DNA from 2 places in the Paenibacillus sp. FSL R10-2771 genome. Region 1 is predicted to be linked to the other one. Evidence: riboswitches for the same ligand, from Rfam matches in the RefSeq annotation. Region 1 holds a riboswitch; the other holds the start of a gene.
What was found. Region 1 has a riboswitch for cyclic di-AMP ahead of NSU14_RS06560 (alpha/beta fold hydrolase). Riboswitches for the same ligand answer to the same signal wherever they lie in the genome.
Positions count from the first base shown of each region.

Region 2: it holds a riboswitch for cyclic di-AMP, as region 1 does, so the genes downstream of both, NSU14_RS32210 (3D domain-containing protein) here and NSU14_RS06560 (alpha/beta fold hydrolase) in region 1, are expected to answer to the same signal.

Region 1 covers NZ_JBBOBM010000001.1:1,550,593-1,558,074, reverse strand. Annotated here, with positions in the region: gene NSU14_RS06580 (glycoside hydrolase family 43 protein) at 34-990, opposite strand; partial or broken gene NSU14_RS06575 (glycoside hydrolase family 43 protein) at 1,264-1,932, opposite strand; gene NSU14_RS06570 (histidine kinase) at 2,836-4,023, shown strand; gene NSU14_RS06565 (MerR family transcriptional regulator) at 4,186-4,587, opposite strand; gene NSU14_RS06560 (alpha/beta fold hydrolase) at 4,973-5,332, opposite strand; cyclic di-AMP (ydaO/yuaA leader) riboswitch at 5,340-5,473, opposite strand; gene mnhG (monovalent cation/H(+) antiporter subunit G) at 5,472-5,831, opposite strand; gene NSU14_RS06550 (Na(+)/H(+) antiporter subunit F1) at 5,821-6,114, opposite strand; gene NSU14_RS06545 (Na+/H+ antiporter subunit E) at 6,114-6,596, opposite strand; gene NSU14_RS06540 (Na+/H+ antiporter subunit D) at 6,602-7,482, opposite strand, start outside.
Region 2 covers NZ_JBBOBM010000001.1:7,431,564-7,439,045, reverse strand. Annotated here, with positions in the region: gene rsmI (16S rRNA (cytidine(1402)-2'-O)-methyltransferase) at 1-246, shown strand, start outside; gene NSU14_RS32225 (AbrB/MazE/SpoVT family DNA-binding domain-containing protein) at 1,160-1,414, opposite strand; gene NSU14_RS32220 (HD domain-containing protein) at 1,719-3,002, shown strand; gene NSU14_RS32215 (TatD family hydrolase) at 3,056-3,826, shown strand; cyclic di-AMP (ydaO/yuaA leader) riboswitch at 4,025-4,254, shown strand; gene NSU14_RS32210 (3D domain-containing protein) at 4,543-5,703, shown strand; gene rnmV (ribonuclease M5) at 5,864-6,415, shown strand; gene rsmA (16S rRNA (adenine(1518)-N(6)/adenine(1519)-N(6))-dimethyltransferase RsmA) at 6,412-7,296, shown strand; gene yabG (sporulation peptidase YabG) at 7,370-7,482, shown strand, end outside.

The sequences.
Region 1 (7,482 bases):
TGCTTGGCGCATGCCGGGTACCCCTTCCTCATTCTATAAAGTTAGCTCATGGCCATCCGGCACCGGCAATCCGAATACCGGCAGTCCGTCTTCTCCCCATGCCACAGGCTGGACACGGGTATGACGGTTAGGGTCATTCAAGGGATCTCCCTCTATTTCCTTATAATTTCTGGCGTGATAGACAAGCAGGTCCTGCGTTCCATCTGCCGTTACCGTAAAGCTGTTATGTCCCGGACCGTACTGGCCGTTCTCTTCGCTGGTCGTAAAGACGGGGACCGGGGATTTCGTCCACGAGCCGGGGTCCAGCAGATTGCTGTCATCCGGTGCGGTAAGCAGGCCCATGCAGTAATGGTGATCGGTCGCGCTGGCCGAATAGGTCAGGAGAACTCTTCCGTTCTTTTTCATAACAGCAGGCCCTTCATTTACACGGTATCCAATCGTCTCCCACTCATAGTCCGGCCGGGTCAGCAGGATCTGCTCACCTTCCAGCGTCCATGGATTAGCCATCTTCGAGATAAACAGGCTGGAGTTCCCCTGAACCGAAGGGTCCTCCTGCGCCCACACCAGATACTGCGATCCCGCATGCGCAAAGGTAGTGGCATCCAGCGAGAACGTATCCCATGCGGTATAGATTCTCCCCTTCTCCTCCCAGCTTCCTTCCAGCGGATTGTCAGAAGCATTCTCCAGTACATACAGACGCTGTGCAAAAGGTGCATCATCACTGCCGGCGGAGAAATAGATGTACCACTTCCCGCTGATGTAATGAATTTCCGGCGCCCATACATAACCGCTCATAATACCGGTGGTATGCTTCGTCCAGATGACGACAGGCTCGCTGGCTGTAAGTCCGCCGATCGTCCGGGCTCTCCGCAGCTCAATCCGGTCATATTCGGGAACCGAAGCGGTGAAGTAATAATAGCCGTCACTATGCCGGTAAATGCAGGGGTCTGCCCGCTGCAGGACAACCGGGTTGGTGATTGTTTCATTCATTATGTAGCTATGTCCGTCCCCGAAGGCCGCCAGCAGCAGGCTGCGTTCCCCGGCAGTAACCGGAAGGACTCCGCCGTGGCGTTTGGTGTTTACACCAAGGTCGAACTCCCTGTCTGCAAGCACGCGGAAATCGCCGCTGCTAAGGTCAGACGTTAACAAGGGAAGATATCCCTTCCCTTCCGCATAACGGTCCACAATCAGGCACCATTCCCCGCGGCCGTTCAGCTTATAAATCTCCGGGCCTTCCACGCCCATAATGGCCTCCAGAACCGGCGCATCCACAAAGCTGAAGGCGTCTTTATCCAGCGACGCACCTTGCTCCACCCGGATATTCTTAGTTGTCTCATCCTTCGAGAAACGGTAGTAACTCCCGCCAGCAGCGATAATTGTCGTATCAATGATATGATTGTCGCGCTCAATGTACTTCTCTGCTGCCGTAAATTCCCGGAAATTCTTCGTGCGCGCGCTGTATATTTTATGCTTTCGTTCACTCTCATGCGGCTCCTGAGTAGCCGAAGCCCAGAATACCAGGAATTCATCCGCAGCCTCATCGTAAATCGCCTCAGGAGCCCATACACATCCGGCGCCCTCCACACCGACCGTAACTGCCCACGGCTGTGACCAGTTCACCAGATCAGCAGATTCCCAGACAATAATATCGCGGCTGCCGGCCTCCACTGCTGCACCCCAGCCCTTGCCGCTGGCAATGCGCAGATCGGTGGCAATCAGATAGAATTTGCTTTCCTTCGGCGAACGGATGATAAAGGGATCTCTGGCTCCCTTTTCCCCGAGCTCCGAGCGCAGAACAGGCAGACCCGCGTTCAGATCCTTAAAGTGCAGGCCGTCCTCACTGTAGGAGAAATAGACCTGTTCGCCATCCGGCTGCTCCCCGATGAAATGAACTAAGAGATAACCGGTGTATGCGGGTATAGATTGAGACAAGCTAAGCCCTCCTTAGGGAATTATTATACCGAACAAATCTTCCAGTCCGGCTTCGTGTCATTTAGTTAACACAAATATTAATCTATTTACTATTATATTAATATTATAGTTAGGGAACATAGATAGAGTCAATGCTGTTTCTGCTGAAATTCACCTGAGAAAAAAAGCCGCTGAACGGATTCAGCGGCTTCATTACCTTTTACATGGCTGCAATGTCTGCCGCCTAATGATAGCTGGGCAATAAAAATCAACCTGCTGGATCTCTCACGTTTACGGGATCACCGCTTTGATCTTCACCCGGGGCCAGTCGGGCTCCATCCTTGTTCAAGTAAGGTACACTGCGCCTATCCACTCAAAATTACAGCTTCGTTTCACCAGCCGGTTGCGCCTGAGACTGGTTACAGCCTTGCCTTCGCCATCAAAGCCCACAAAATTTGTTCATTTATTGTTCAGTTAAGACGTTTACACTATGCTCGAGGGAGGCATCTAACCTTGGGAAAAAAGCGAGCAGAAGAAAAACGGAAATGTGAGTGAGGTAGCTGCACTAACAACCATTACGCCAAAGGAATGTGCAAGCAACATTATTGGAAGGACTTTCGGTTTTATATAACAACCCTCTCCATTTATAGCATTTATATGTTGATTTTCCCGGTTAAGGATGTATTGAATCACGCCTATTGGATCGCCGGCGGATTATATAATCTCCCGGCTGTCTGGTTTTATTTTATACGGGAAAATGGTTTACGAGCGAAAAAAACCTCCCGTTTTACCCGATTGATCTCCTTTCAGCCATGTAGAGCTCCGGAAAGTTATCACAGATGTTATCAACATGCTCACTTACTCAATGGAAGGCAAACCTCTGCAGTTAAGAAATAACTATCTCTTCAAAACTCTCACACGTATATGCAGATGAAAAAAGATTATCCCAAATTCTATTTAATTTGCTGCATAACGCAATTAAGTATAACGGAGCAAGGAGAGATTATTATTGAAGCCTCTAGGGTTAAACAACGCCGCAACATTAGCGAAGATAAAGGATCTGCTGAAGTGGTCCGTGCAGGATCGTCCGGGCCTCTCTATGAGATGGCAAGACCCAATATTCTAATTGTGGACGAGGATCCGGTGAACCTGAAAGTGTTGGCTGATATTCTCTATGAAGAAAATTACAGATTAACTGCGGTCTCCAGTGCCGATGAAGCCCTTGAACTGATCCGCTCTGCTTCCTGGGATTTGTTAATTGCCGATGTGAAAATGCCGCAAATGTCAGGATATGAGCTTACCAAGCAGGTCAGACAACATTTTGATATTACGGAGCTGCCGATACTCTTGTTAATTACCCATTCGATTTCAGAAGAGTCATATACAGAATTCTTACATGGAGCCAATGACTATGTAACCAAACCTGTTGAAAGATTAGAGCTGAAGTACAGAGTGCAGGCATTAATTTCGTTGAAACAATCGATTGACCAAAGTCTGCGGATGGAAACAGCCTACTTGCAGGCCCAGATCAAACCGCATTTCTTATTCAACACCATCAACTCCATTATGGCCCTGAGTGAATTTGATATGGAACAGATGCGTAATGTAGCGGGTGCATTTGCAGATTACTTGCGGTATAGCGTTGATTTCATTAATACGAATCAGCTGGTGGATCTGGAGAATGAAATTTCCCTGGTGAAATCCTATTTATTCATTGAGCAAGTCCGTTTTGGAGACAGGTTAACTGTGGTGTGGGAGATCCAGCCCGCTCTCCGTTTCAAGCTTCCTCCGCTGTCCATCCAGCCGCTCGTTGAGAATGCAGTAAGACATGGATTGCTGAGCCGGGCGAAGGGCGGCGAACTGGTGGTGCGCATATATCAGGCGGAAGCTGGCGCCTGTGTACAGATTATAGATAATGGCAAAGGGATTCCGGCTGCCGAGATTGAGAACCTCCTAAGCCTTACCCGGCATAACACCGGGGGAATCGGCTTAAGGAATACCAACCGCCGTTTGGTTCAGCGGTATGGCCAGGGTCTTCTTATCCAGAGTGAACCGGGCAGGGGCACGACAGTATCGTTCATGATTCCTCTTGATAATCATCCGGTATCTTAAGTTCCAACCGGATTTCACCACCTCATAAATCACGTCTAATGTCCGCGCATCTGGGCATTACTCCCGATACCTCGGTTACGCGGGGGCAGTGGCTGAGTCTAAGCAAAATGGACAAGCTCAAACCATGAAGCTGCCGCTCATTGAATTCGGTCCGGAATGTATTTATTGCACCTTCAAGTGGTTAAGATGATCCGCAATCCGGTTAAGCTCATCGGCAAGCGCCGCCAGGGAAGCAACAAGCAGCTGCTGTCTGTCCGGCTTCTTCGGCTCGGCGCTGATTTTCTCCATTGGCGGAGGAGGTTGCAACTCCTTCTTGTCCTCTTTGCCATACATCGGAAAGCCGTCTTCAATCAGCAGACGAACAATGGTACTGAGATGGTAACGCTCTGCACGCAGTTCACTGATCCGCTTCAGTAGTTTCAAAGTTTCATAAGGGTAAAGCACCTGGTCTCCCTGACGGGTCGCGGCTACAAAATAAGAGAAATACTCTAGCCATCTCTTCACTGTGGTCGGAGGTAATTTCGATATCGTGATCAATTCCAGCTGCGTGTAATGGCGAACCATAACATCTCTCCTCTTTCTAGTGGACTTATATATTTTAATAGTATTCGTGTTCCACGAAATAAATGTGTGAAATTACTTATTTGCGTTTTTTCGCATCAAAAACGGCCAACTGCCTGCGAAGGCAGTTGGCCGTAGATCCATCCGGATATTGTCCTCGATCCTGCCTTGACCGGTCTCCAGAAACTTGTCGTAATATTTGAGTGCTTCTTCATGAAGTGCGTGGTACATATATTGCTCTCCAGCGTGGGCCCTCCGCCGCCAAATACTTATGCAACGGGCCGATCCACTGGATATTGCAGTCCCGCCGGACCCGCCGGTTTCGCCGGAGGCTTGAGGTTACCCTTCCCTCACTGTTCAGTTCCTTGAACAACCGATCCATTCAAAGTCATAAATGACCGCACCATACTCTGCTGCAATTTCCTTCGTGCGGTCTGTCGAGCTGGGCGAGCACAGCACCACTGGAACAAGCTACGATCACAGCCTTCTCTACAGATAAAGCGTCCAATAACAGCTTCAAATCTTCACATTGTGTGTCTACGATCCGACTAATCTCCACATCCATTTTACCGGACTGCCCGTTCCCTCTTAAATCGAATACGATTACTTTCGCACGCTTGCTGAAATAATCCGCTTGCGGCTCAAACAGATGATGGGAGGTCGAATAATCATGAATAAAAACAATGGGCAGACCGTTGCCCGACATCTCGTAATACAGCGACGTTCCATTCACTTCAATATGCGGCATAAACAGTGCATCCTCTCATGAACGCTTGCGGGGTTAGCTGCCGGATTCGGGCCTGAAAGTAGCCCTACTCGTCTATCCCGAGATTCACCCCATATAACCTGGTTCCCCCGCTTCCTATAAGGAATTCAGCGATTAAGTATTATTTTGCAGACGTTTCCTGACGCTCTTCCCCCAGGACCTTCAGATCATCCTGTATGCTTCCCTTCCATAAGGGAACTCCGGAACGGTAGGCTGCCCGGCCATTTAAATGGCCTGCCACCGGTGAAGTGATGAATACAAAAACAATCGCCAGCAGCAGCTTGATATTAACCGTTCCGTCTTTAAACCAAAAGTACAGGAAGCCTCCTGTCAGCAGACACAGCACCCCGAAGGTTGCACTTTTGGTGGCCGCATGTGAACGCAGGTACACATCAGGCAGCCGGACCAAGCCGAAGGCACTTAAGCCGCAGAAGACTGCACCCATCACCACAAGAATGGAGCTAATCAGTTCACCTGTCATTCGGGTTCCCTCCATCCTCTATAACGGCTCCCCGTTCAATATATCTGGCCAGTGCCGTTGTTCCAATAAACGTCAGAATACCGATAACCAGAATAACTTCAAGAAAGTCCTGGGTATCCAGCAGCATACAGAAAACAGTGATCATTGCGAGTACATGAATGCCTATCGTATCGAGCGCGGCAACCCTGTCTGATCGGGTTGGCCCTTTCAGGAGACGGAACAGGCATGCCAGCATCGCCAGCGCCAGAATGATCATTGCCACGGTTAGCATAACTTGGATCATTACCGGGTCACCTCCATAATCGCTTGTTCGAAAGTGCCTCTAATCTGCGCGACAAGCAGCTCTGCATCTTTAATATCAAGTGCATGAATGTACAGCGTCCTGCCATCCTTCGAAACATCAAGAGTCAGGGTTCCCGGCGTCAGACAGATCAGGCACGATAACAGCGTAACCTCCCAAGCCGAGGTCAAGGCAGTCTCATAAGCAAAGATACCGGGACGTATAGCCAGCTTTGGACGGATGATATGGCCGATGACCACGAAATTCGAGACCGTAAGTTCACGGGCAAAGATCAGCAGAAGCTTCAGTATAGCCCATATACGTATGAGATAGAATGGCCGGGTCCGGGCCAGGGATTTCGTCAAAATCAGCAATAATATAATACCGATGACGTAGCCGGCTATGAAGCTTGAGCCAGAGCCATCGTTATTTATCGCCATCCACAGAAAGGCAATCAACAGATTTAAGAGGAATTGTAGGGCCATCTTCTCTACTCCTTCATTATGGCTTCAATGTACCGCGCAGGTGACGCCAAAACCTCGCCTGCCTGCGATACATAAGCATAGACGGACTCGGCACCGACCCCCATAGCAATCACAAGCAGCAGGAGTCCGGCGGCAATAGCCGATGCAGCCTTCAAGTTCACTCTAGGCAATTCATTCACCGGTTCATTTCCCCAGAACGCCAGCCTGAACACCTTCATCAGGGAATACAGCACCAGTAAGCTCGATCCTAGTCCAATTAAGGACAACGTCAGCATTCCCTCAGCCAGAGCTCCGCGGATGATCAGAATCTTGCCGGCAAACCCGCTCAGCGGCGGAATACCTGTCAGGGCAAGAGCAAGGATAAAGAACATCCAGCCGATGAACGGATACCTTTTAATCATCCCGCCCATACTGCCTAGCCGGTCAGTTCCGGCTGCGGATATAATCATCCCGCCCAGAATAAACATGAGTCCCTTGGCCAGCATATCGTGCAGCAGATAGAAGACCGCCCCATTCAGTGAATCTGCAGTCCCTGCAGCGAGTCCAAAGGCTACAAATCCAACGCTGATAATGATGTTATAATTCAGAATCCTCGGGATATCCTTATAAGCGACTGCCCCCAGGCTGCCCAGAATCATGGTAGCAGCAGCCATCCAGGCAATCCAGTCATGGGTGAAGCCGGGATCGTTAACAAACAGCAGCGTGAAGGTACGGATGATTGCATAGAGTCCCACTTTGGTCAGCAGTGCACCGAACAACGCTCTAACAGCCGCCGGAGGCGCACTGTATGACCCTGGAAGCCAGAAGAACAGGAACAGCCCTGCCTTTAGGGAAAATACAATCAGGAACAAAACAGCAATCACATTAAGCACGCCGCCTTGTCCCG
Region 2 (7,482 bases), 5.9 Mb from region 1:
AAAGAGTGTTGTGCCTGGCTGGAGGAGCATCCTCCGCTTGGTGAGTACGTAATTGTGCTTGAGGGAGAGAGCAAAGAAGAGGCGGAGCTCGCCGAGTCCTCCTGGTGGCGGGAGCTGAGCATCGAAGCTCATGTTGCCCATTATGAAACATCAGGCTTGACGCGCAAAGACGCGATGAAAAAAGCTGCCTCTGACCGTGGCTTGGCCAAGCGCGATATTTATAATGCGCTGCTGGAGCGGGAATAAGGGGATAGCGTAACTGATCACATTATTGCGAGTTAAGCATCTGTTAGATAAACTCCGAAATAGCTCAGATGATTAGAATGCTTGATGAAATAATTGTATTCTGTACACTTATTTGGATATAATTATTCCTTATATTAGATATAAGTGTAGTTTGTACATTTATATTTATGGAAAAAGGATGATTTAGAGGATATGTATGGATATAATTGTATGAAATGCAACTAAATTAATCATCCGCTCACTTTGGCATTAAATAACTGTACAGAATGCAGCTATCCATTTTTTCCAAGACCGATTATCCAATATTGCACCTAAACATTTGCCCGTATCAACTGGCTACACCAGTGTTAACTGCCACTCTGACAGATAGCAATTCCCGCAGGGAGAGCGTGCCGCAGCACGAAGGTAACATGAAGGCAAATAACCAGCACGCACCAAAGTTGCTAATCGGCTCCGACTTAAAGCGATTCGTGCAGGGAGAGCGGTTCCACACTCCAACGTCACTCAAGAGCGTAACCGCACATCCGCCGCAAGAGCGAAGCGTGCGGCGAAACACTGCGCATGGCAAGGCCCTGAGGATGCACCTTCAGGGAGTCCGAAAAGGGCCGGTCCACCGCCGAACATGACTTCCTTCCGCCCCATCTGCACAGTTAACCAAGCTTCCGGGTGTCCAGAGGGCCGGGGCCCTTGGGGGCCTCCCTATAGGGAGGGTTTGGGAGGGTAAGAAGAAGTTAAGGATTATGATCTAAGGGTTATGAATTTAATAGTTAATGTTTAAATAGGGTAAAGGGGTATCCGGGGAAAGTCCCCGAAAAAAGTGCAAAAAAATACCTCCCGCGCTAACGGGAGGCCAAGGAGATATAAAAAGGTTAGAATTAACAATTTGATTAGTTCCTATTATAACCTATTTGGTTTAGTTTGTCACAGGGGTAGGGATAGCAGAAATACATTCATGACAAACAATTTTACCTTTGAAATAGGTTACATTCTCAGCATTACCGCAGAAAATGCAGGCAGGCTCATATTTCTTAAGCATGATCCGCTCACCGTCCACGTAAATTTCGAGCGCATCTTTTTCTCCAATACCCAGTGTGCGGCGCAATTCAATTGGAATAACGACCCGTCCAAGCTCATCTACCTTACGTACAATTCCTGTTGATTTCATCATTACAATCGTTGCTCCTCTCAATTATCAAAAGCGTCAATATTCGACATTGTTCACTGTTTTATGATATTTATAATACCAACCATTCCCAAAACAGTCAACCTTTTTTGAGGCGAATTTTAAGGAAACTTTGAAGGAAACATTCATACCGCCATTGGTTAGGCATATATCCCAAAAAGAACCTCGAAAATATTTGTCGATTTGTAAATTGCTAAATTGTCATAATTCGACAAAGTACGACAATATTTATTATTATAACTGTAATTCCACCCTATTTCTATGGATATTATTCAAAGGAGTTGATCTCATGAAGCAACCGCTGACAGAAGAGAAGGTATTTAAAGATCCGGTTCATAACTACATTCACGTCCAGGACACCATTATCTGGCGTCTGATTAACACCAAGGAGTTCCAGCGTCTGCGGCGCATCCGCCAGCTCGGTACCTCTTATCTGACTTTCCATGGCGCAGAACACAGCCGGTTTTCCCATTCGCTTGGTGTTTATGAAATTACCCGGCGGATTATATCGCAGTTTGAACGGAGCGGATATAAGGATTGGATGCCTGAGGAGAGTCTGCTTACCCTGTGTGCGGCGCTGCTGCATGATTTGGGACATGGCCCGTTTTCCCATTCTATAGAAGAAGCTTTTGAAATGGATCATGAGGACTGGACCTGCCGGATCATTCTGGAGGATACGGAAATCACCACTATTCTGCGTGATGTAGCTGAGGATTTCCCCAATAAAGTAGCCTCTGTGATCTCCAAAACGTATGAGCATGAAATTGTTGTCAATTTGGTGTCGGGGCCGCTGGATGCGGACCGGATGGATTATCTTTTGCGTGATGCCTATTATACAGGGGTAAATTACGGAACCATTGACATTGACCGGATTCTGCGGATGCTGCGCCCCTATGACGGCCGGGTAGTTGTTAAAGAATCCGGGATGCATGCGATTGAGGATTACCTGATGTCACGTTATCAGATGTACTGGCAGGTCTATTTCCATCCGGTAACACGCAGCTCGGAAATTATTCTGCGCCAGATTCTCCGCAGAGCCAAGGAGCTGGTGCAGGAGGATTATGGTTTCCGGTTCATGATTGAGCCGCTAAGTGATTTGTTCCGCGGGGATGTAACGGTGGAGCAGTACCTGCTGCTGGATGAGGCATTGATGCAGACAGCCTTCATGCAGTGGACGCTGGAGAAAGATGAAATTTTAAGCGACTTGTGCAGCCGGTTTATTCATCGTAAACTGTATAAATATGTGGAGATGGAGCATCTGGATACAGAGACAATTGACGAAATCCGCCGCAGCTTTGCCGGTGCCGGACTGCGTGCTGATTATGATCTGGAAATCGATTTTCCGACAGATCTTCCTTATGATGTATTCCGTCCGGGGGATGCTTTTGACAGCAAACAGATTCTGCTTCTGGACCGTCATGATAAGCTGCGGGAGATCTCAGAGGTATCGGATATTGTACGCTCAATCAGCGGGATTCACCGAGGCAGATACCATCTCTATTTCCCGCAGGACAGGCTGCAGAAAGCCCTTTCACAGCTGCCGCCCTCCATCGCAGATATTTTTGCAAAATAACCTAAAATACTTGTAATTCATCATAGAAATCAAGGCGGAAAGGATGAAATATAATGCAGTTATTCGACACACATACCCATCTGGATGCTCCGCAATTCGACGAGGACCGCGAGGAGGTAATCGCCCGGGCGCTGGAGTCCGGAGTCAGTAAAATGATCAATATCGGCTTCAACCGGGAGACGATTCCGACAACGATGGAGCTCGCAGAGAAATATGATTATATTTATGCAGCGGTGGGCTGGCATCCACAGGATGCATTCAGTATGAAGGAGGGCGACCTCGAATGGATCGCTTCGCTTTGCAGTCATCCCAAGGTAGTGGCCATCGGTGAGATCGGACTTGACTATTATTGGGACACCTCTCCTAAGGATGTGCAGCATGAGGTATTCCGCAAGCAAATTGGCCTGGCTCGTGAACTGAAGATGCCAATCTGTATCCATAACCGCGATGCCCACGAGGATGTAATCCGGATTCTGCGGGAGGAAAAAGCGGGTGAGGTTGGAGGGGTGATGCATTCGTTCTCCGGCAGCTGGGAAAGCGCCAAAATGTGTCTGGATCTCGGCTTCCATTTGTCCTTCGGCGGACCGATTACGTTTAAGAATGCCAGGGTGCCCAAAGAGGTGCTCGCCCAGACTCCTCTGGACCGGCTGCTGATCGAAACGGACTCCCCATATTTGACTCCGCACCCCTTCCGCGGCAAGCGGAATGAGACCGCACATGTAAGACTGGTAGCGGAGGCAGCTGCGGCAATAAAAGGGATTGATTTACAGGAATTGGCGGAAATTACGTATGCGAACGCACTGGAACGATTTGGGATTGTCTGAAAACGGGAGAAAAAGCGGTGAAAAATGAAGTATAGCCGATATATTAAACTTTTATAGTCTAAAAACGGCTGAATATTACAATATTTTAATCATTTTTTTACGTAAACGTGGTTGAATCGTCCTTTACAACATGTATCAAAACAGGATATCATCTTTTCAGTGCAGTGAGCTGTTGTTACTGTGACAGTCACTATTTCATGGATCGTCTCGCTGAGTCTCCGTATGGAGAACGGGGGAACCAATAAATGCCCTGCCGCATGCCCGTACATAGAGTACAACACAGAATTGCCGCAGACTTTATTTGATTTCTTCACGTGGTCTTTGGGGTGAATTTGAGGGCAACCGCCGTGAGCGGGTGACCTGAGATAGGGCGTCTCTCTTATGCCCGAACCCGACAGCTAACCCCGTAAGCGCAAGTAAGAGAGGAAACCTCGTGCATAAACATTCCCGCGTATTCGACACCGGAGAAGCCACGAAAGAGTCCTCTGTGAACTCTTTTTTGGGCTTTTTTTTGTTTTGAATAATGCGGATGTTCCCGGCATACTGTTATATAACAGATATCCGGAGTAGCTATGCCGAGCAGGCGATCCATGAGCAGGAAACGCTGGAGCAATGCGGGCGTATCCTGTTGCAATCTCAAACCTAGTTTCGTCAGAAATGATGCAGTCACCTTGATATAACTTGGACGACGGGGCTATGTAAGGAGGATGGAGAGAGTGGGCGTATTCCAACCAGAGGTATCCCATGATTCGCAATCATCCAGCAGGTCTTTCGCATTACGGTTGAAGCAAGTGAATCCTCGCGTACTTTCACTTGCAGGTGTGATATCGATTGTTATCGCACTGTTAATTCTGCTGTACGTACACGGTCAGAGTAATAAAGAAATTATTTTAGTTATAGACGGACAGGTACAGACACTGGAGACGCGGGAAGCGCTGCTCAGTGATGTGCTGGCAAAGGAACAAATTTCGCTGCAGCCGTATGATGAGCTATCTATTGGCCTTAGTGATGAAATACAAGACGGCGACCGTGTCGTAATCACCCGTGCGCAGAAGCTTGTGCTTACTGCAGACGGTGCAACCAAGACCATATACACCACCGAGGATTCGCTCGGAGATGCCATTACCAAGCTGGGTTACAGCCTGGAGGGCAATGACAAGATTTTCCCTTCGCTTGATACCGCAGTCACACCCGACATGGAAGTCAAGATTGTCCGTATTACCAAGCAGACCGTACAGCGGACAGTAAACTTGCCTTTTAAGGTCATCAAAACCGCAGACCCCTCTCTGTATAAGGGAGACGTAAGAGTTGCACAGGCAGGCAAGCCGGGCGCGATCATCCAGCATATCGAGAAGATATATCAGGATGGGGAGCTAGTCTCCATGAATATGGTCGGCAAGGAAGTTCAGACGGTAACCAAAGATAAGGTTATTGCTGTCGGTACCAAAGCGGTTCCGAAGCCTGTTGTAGCTGCTGCAACTACATCCAAAGCAACAACAACCTCCAAATCATCCAAAGTCAGTGCGAAGAGCAACAACGTCACGAGCAAGGCAGGCGTAGATTTTGAATACAAAAAAATGATCAAAAACGTATCCATGACGGCTTATTCATCGGAAGAACCGGGAATTGGAACACGCACCGCCTCCGGCACACGCGTAACGGAAGGCCGCACTATTGCAGTGGATCCGAATGTAATACCAATTGGCTGGTGGGTGTACATTGAGGGATTAGGGTTTCGCCGAGCAGAGGATACCGGCGGTGCCATTAAAGGCAACAAGGTGGATGTTTACTACGATTCACTGAGCCATGCCCGTAATTTCGGCCGGAAGTCGCGGACCATCTATGTGATTGGACCTGTGAAGCCGGAGCTTAACTAAGCGGCAAGTCTTTTGCAAATTAGCGGTTTATAAGATATAGTGGGGGTAGCACTTACGGAATTTAGAGAGCTGCCGCTCATCACTTATACATTCTTTAGCCAAAAAGAAGGGGAGCGAATCCTCTTCTTTTTGCGTTTTAGAGTAAGGGAGTAAATTATTTATGATTAAAGAATTAATTGTCGTCGAAGGTAAAAGCGATACCGTGGCCGTTAAGCGGGCCGTAGAAGCGGATACGATTGAAACAGGCGGTTCCGCAGTGGACCGCAAGGTCATTGCGAAGATTACATTAGCCATGGAACGCAGAGGGGTTATCATCCTCACGGATCCCGATCATGCCGGAGAGCGAATTCGCAAAATTGTCTCCTCCAAGGTACCCGGATGCAAGCACGCATTCATTCCGGAGAAGGATGCTACCCGCAAAGGGGATATAGGTGTGGAGAATGCCTCGCCTGAGGCCATCCGCCATGCGCTGGAGCATGTCCACACTTCTTTTGAAGGGGCACCGGCTGTAATCGGGCTGGATGATCTTATGGCCGCAGGTATGATGGTACACGCACAGGCAGCAGAGAGAAGAATGCAGCTTGGCAATCTGCTGGGTATCGGTTATTGCAACGGCAAGCAGCTGTACAAGCGTCTGGCGATGTTCGGTATTACACGCGAAGAGTTCGCGCGCGCTCTCGCCCAAATTGATCAGGGAGGCATTACTTCATGAGCGACACTCTGAATATCTCATCCCCAACTAGAACCAAAGCAATCATACAGCGGTACGGGTTTTCGTTCAAAAAAAGCCTGGGCCAGAACTTTTTGATCGACCAGAATATTCTGGACAAAATTGTCGATGCCGCAGGTCTGGATTCTGCAGCAGGCGCACTGGAGATTGGCCCGGGTATCGGAGCCCTGACGGAAAGGCTGGCGATGACAGCAGGAGCGGTCACAGCGGTGGAGATTGACCGCAGACTGATCCCGATCCTCAGGGATGTCCTGTCACCCTATCCCCATGTAAAGATCCGCAATGATGATGTACTGAAGGTCAACATGCAGGAGCTGTTTGCCGAAGATTTTGCCGGTGTGGACCGGGTTAGCGTAGTAGCCAACCTCCCGTATTATGTGACGACCCCGATTCTCATGAAGCTGCTGGAAGAGAAGCTGCCGCTTGATAACATAGTCGTTATGATCCAGAAGGAAGTTGCCGAACGTATGGCTGCTTCTCCTGGGGGCAAAGAGTACGGAAGTCTTAGTATTGCCGTCCAGTATTACAGCGAGCCCGAGCTGGTCTGCATGGTACCCCGGACAGTGTTCATTCCGCAGCCGAATGTAGAATCAGCCGTCATCCGTCTGAAGGTCAGAGAGCGTCCTCCGGTTGAAGTTGCCGACGAGAAGCATTTCTTCGATGTTGTCCAGGCATCCTTCACCCAGCGGCGCAAGACGATCGCCAATAACCTGAAGGCCCGCTACTTCGCTGAAGAGGGGCGTGAGCGTCTGGAGGCCCTGCTGGCTGAAGCAGGGATAGAGCCGTCCCGCCGCGGAGAGACACTTAGCCTGGAGGAATATGCGCGGCTAAGCGCTGTCCTGCTGGCTGCAGGAATCGTATAATCAGCAGAAAACACTCCGGGTGATGAACCAACCGGGACCTTTGCCCATAACATGGGGTAGAGGTGGTGTTGTAATGAATTTAGGAGACTTGGTCATACGTAAATCTTATGGCGGCGATGTGACTTTCCGGGTAGAGAATATAGTGCAGAATAAAGCCGTCATCAAGGGGACGGAATTCCGGTTGCT